Regions from separate parts of the Shinella yambaruensis genome, predicted to be linked through region 1. Evidence: predicted binding sites of a transcription regulator. Region 1 holds the regulator's gene; the other holds the start of a gene.

What was found. Region 1 encodes LexA, which represses DNA repair genes until DNA is damaged. Its sites were predicted from a motif close to TGTTCNNNNTGTGTTCNG; they were not measured.
Region 2: the regulator LexA is predicted to act here: its motif matches at 1,167-1,184, upstream of WMC41_RS19885 (helicase-related protein).

Annotation. Positions count from the first base shown of each region.
Region 1 covers NZ_CP150638.1:1,754,600-1,756,800, forward strand. Annotated here, with positions in the region: gene WMC41_RS08705 (ComEC/Rec2 family competence protein) at 1-596, shown strand, start outside; gene lexA (transcriptional repressor LexA) at 587-1,306, opposite strand; gene WMC41_RS08715 (molybdopterin molybdotransferase MoeA) at 1,405-2,201, opposite strand, start outside.
Region 2 covers NZ_CP150638.1:4,073,886-4,076,086, forward strand. Annotated here, with positions in the region: gene thpR (RNA 2',3'-cyclic phosphodiesterase) at 1-251, shown strand, start outside; gene WMC41_RS19880 (glutathione S-transferase family protein) at 289-927, opposite strand; gene WMC41_RS19885 (helicase-related protein) at 1,324-2,201, shown strand, end outside.

The DNA of each region.
Region 1 (2,201 bases):
GCGAAACCGTCGCGACGAACCGTGCGCGGCCGCCGGACTTCATCTATGCGCAGTGGCGGCGCGCCCTCCGGCTCGGCGATCTTGCAAAACCGGACATCCGCCGGAGCGCGGGATTGACTATCGAGGACGCGGGCGAGCCCTCCGGTGCAACCGGAGACCGGAAACGGCCCCGGCGCAAGGCCGACCGGCAAAAGGCGAGGGACGCCATGGCCGCGGCTTTCACGGCGGCGAGAGAGGGCGACAATTTCGTTTGCGAGGCAAAGGCATTCTGCGCCGCCGTCTCGCCGAGCGGCTGGCGGATCGTCACCCTGGACGACGTCGCCTTCCTGGGCACGGCCTGCGACGCCGCCGATCTCGTCGTCGTTCCCTTTGCCCTCCGGCTGGAGGTCTGCCGTTCGGGCGCCCGCCTGGTGACGGCGCGTCATCTGAGGCGAACCGGCGCCCTTGAGATCCGGCCGGATCCTGAAGGCGCATCCGGCGCTCTCTCCGGGGCCGATATCACGCCGGCCGTCGAAAGCCTAAACCGGCCGTGGTCCCGCCATCGCACCTATGACTGGCGCACCGGCACCTTCGATCTTCCGAAGGATCAGTTGTAGCGGCGGATGAGGCCGACCAGCTTGCCCTGGATCTTCACGCGGTCCGGCCCGAAGATACGGGTCTCGTAGGCGGGATTTGCCGCTTCGAGCGCGATGGACGCGCCCTTGCGGCGGAAGCGCTTCAAGGTCGCCTCCTCGTCGTCGACAAGCGCCACGATGATTTCACCGGGATTGGCGCTGCTGGCATTGCGGATGATGACCGTGTCGCCGTCGAGAATGCCGGCCTCGATCATCGAGTCGCCCTTGACCTCCAGCGCATAGTGCTCGCCGTTGCCGATCATCTCGGCCGGCACGGTGATGTCATGCGTGTTGTTCTGGATGGCGGAGATCGGCACGCCGGCGGCGATGCGGCCCATGACCGGTACGGAGACGGAAGACGGGATCTCCGCGATCGGCGTGCGCTGCGGCGGGGCGGCGGCCGGGGCCTGCTTGCCGCGGCTGCCCTCGATGACCGCCGGCGAAAAGCCGCGGCGCGGCTGCAGGCTCTGGGTATAGGCCTCGGGAAGCTTGATCACCTCCAGCGCGCGGGCCCGGTTGGGCAGGCGCCGGATGAAGCCGCGCTCCTCCAGCGCCGTGATGAGGCGGTGGATGCCGGACTTGGAGGCGAGATCCAGCGCATCCTTCATCTCGTCAAAGGAGGGGGGAATGCCGGACTCCTTCATCCGTTCATGAATGAACAGGAGAAGTTCCTGTTGTTTGCGCGTGAGCATGGCCCCTCCACCGAGAATCGTGTGAAACAAATCCAGAACAGACACTATCTGTTCCATATGTGTTCCGCAAGGGGTTGCTGAAACAATAATAGTACTGTTCAGGCGGCAGGTTCGCGCAGGAGAAGAACCGCGCAGGGCGTGCCCGCCGGGGCCGCCGGGGCGTGGGGCGGGCGCACGAGCAGGCCTTCGGAGACGGCGAACGCCTTCATCATCGAGGAATCCTGCTTGTCGAGGGGCGTGACGAGCAGTTCGCCGGCGGGGCCGCGGGCGATGCGCGCGCGGACATAGTCCTGCCGGTGGTCGTTCTCCCTGAGCGGCACGGCGGCGACGGCCGGACGTTGCCGGTCTTTCGCCGGCAGGCGGGCGAGGCGGCGCACGAGGGGGGCGAGGAAGAGATGCGAGCAGACGAGGCTCGAAACGGGATTGCCGGGCAGGCCCACCACCTGGACCGCGCCGAGCCGGCCGACCATCAGGGGTTTTCCCGGGCGCATGGCGATGCGCCAGAAATCGAGTTCCATGCCCGCCTCGCCGAGCACGGGCTGCACGAGGTCGAAATCCCCGACGGAGGCGCCGCCGAGCGTGACGAGCACGTCGATATCCTGCGTCAGCGCGTGGCGCACGGCCTCCAGCAGCGCCTGCCTGTCGTCGCGAACGATGCCGAGGTCGATCACCTCGGCGCCGGCCTCCCGGGCGAGGGCGGCGACGCCGTAGGTGTTGGAGGCGATGATCTGGCTGGCGCCGGGCGGCGTGCCGGGCGGGACGAGCTCGTCGCCGGTGGCGAGCAGGGCGATGCGGGGGCGGGCATAGACCGGCAAGACGGGGTGGTTCATCGCCGCCGCCACGGTCAGCCGGCCGGCATCGAGCACGTCGCCGGACTTCAGGACGACCTCGCCCT
Region 2 (2,201 bases), 2.3 Mb from region 1:
CCGCCGATCCGCGAAAGTTCACGCCCCACGTCACGCTCGCCCGCCTGCGCAACGCCCGCATCGAGGACGTCGCCCACTACCTTTCCGGTCGCGGCAATTTCCACACCGCCCCCTTCACGGTGAACCGCTTCGTGCTGATGTCCTCGAAGGAATCCGTCGGCGGCGGGCCATACCTCACGGAAGAGGTTTTCCCGCTTTACGAGTCCGGCGGCGGCTGGGACGGCGCGGACCTGCGCGACCATCCGGTTTGACCGGCGATACGGCGCACATCTCCAGGAGAGGACCGCCCTAACCGGGCAGCGGCGGCAAATCGGGTGCGTTCAGTCCCTGAAAGGGATCGCGCCACGCATCCAACTTTTCGAGCCGCTCGTTCCAGCGTTCTATCGCGGGATATTCGGTAAGCGGCAGCCGGGCGGCGTCGTTGAACGGCAGAAACGTCGCCATGCGGAAATCCGCAAAGGAAACCGCATCGCCGACGAGCCATGCACGGTTTGCCAGTTCGCTCTCCAGCATGGCGGCGGCCTTGTGAAACTGCTGCAGTCCCTCTTCAACCATCCGCTCGTCGCAAGGGCCGAAGCCGTAACGCTGTTTCGTGCCGCGCTCCCAATGCACGATGTCGCATGCCTTGACGAAGTTTTCCTTCGCCCAACTGATCCAGCGGATCATGTCCGGTTCCTCGTCGTCCGTCCGCCAGAAGTTCGAACCGGTGCTGCGGGAGAGCCAGCAGACGATGGCATCGCTCTCCCACAATGTCCGGCCGGGCAATTCCAGAATTGGCAACAGCAGGTTCGGATTGAGTGAAATGTAACGCTCCGCCTGGCCCGGGGCACGGGGAGCGGCGAACTCGAATTCGACGTCGGCGTCCAAGAACCGGGCCGCAGCGACCGTCAGGCGAGGGTTGGGATTACGGCTGAAATGGATCTTCATCTGGCTTGTCTCCGCTTGTCACGCCTCAAGGACGAACGAAGCGGTCACGGTCCGACACGGGAAGATGGAATCATGGCCGCTCGCGACTTCGCTTCGCGCCGGTCGGCCCATCAGGGCGCAGCCGCATCGCGCTTAATCCTTGATGCGATTCGGTATTTCGTGGCGCCGCAGCCAACCCCGCCAGTCCATTGTGGTGAACAAACCCTGAATCATCCCATGTCAGCGATTCGTCTCCGATTTGTTCGCAGACTGTTCCAGGCGCCGTTCAATGCTGGAGAAAAGCGGCGCTTTTCGCCTTGCCCCTTGCCATTGTCCGCCTCGATGGGCATCTGTTGCCTGCCGGATGCGTCCGGCGAGAGTTGAAACCTGCCGGGGCGTGACTTGTCGCAAGCACCCATGATCTTGAGCGGCCGCGGGGTCACCGCGGTGCTCGGCCCGACCAATACGGGCAAGACCCACTACGCAATCGAACGCATGGTGGCACATGAGACGGGCATCATCGGCCTGCCTCTGCGCCTCTTGGCGCGCGAGGTCTATACGCGCCTCGTCGACAGGGTCGGCCAGCACAATGTGGCGCTCGTCACCGGCGAGGAGAAGATCACGCCGCACATGGCGCGCTATTCGGTCTGCACGGTGGAGGCGATGCCGCGCGAGACGCGCGCCTCCTTCGTCGCGATCGACGAGGTGCAGCTTGCCGGCGATCTCGAACGCGGCCACATTTTCACCGACCGGGTGCTGCATCTGCGCGGCCGCGACGAGACGCTGCTGCTTGGCGCCGCCACCATGAAGCCGATCCTCGAACAGTTGCTGCCGGGCCTCAACGTCGTCGAGCGCCCGCGGCTTTCCCAGCTCTTCTATTCCGGCTCCAAGAAGATCACCCGCCTGCCCCAGCGCACGGCTATCGTCGCCTTCTCGGCCGACGAGGTCTACGCGATCGCCGAACTGATCCGCCGCCAGCGGGGCGGGGCGGCGGTGGTGCTCGGCGCACTTAGCCCCCGCACCCGCAACGCTCAGGTCGCGCTCTACCAGGAGGGCGACGTCGAATATCTCGTCGCAACCGATGCGATCGGCATGGGCCTCAACCTCGACGTCGACCATGTCGCCTTCGCCCAGGACCGCAAGTTCGACGGCTACCAGTTCCGCAACCTCAATCCCGCCGAGCTCGCCCAGATCGCCGGCCGCGCCGGCCGGCACCTGCGCGACGGCACCTTCGGCGTGACGGGCCGCGTCGATCCCTTCGACGACGAGCTGGTCAAGCGCATCGAGACGCACCA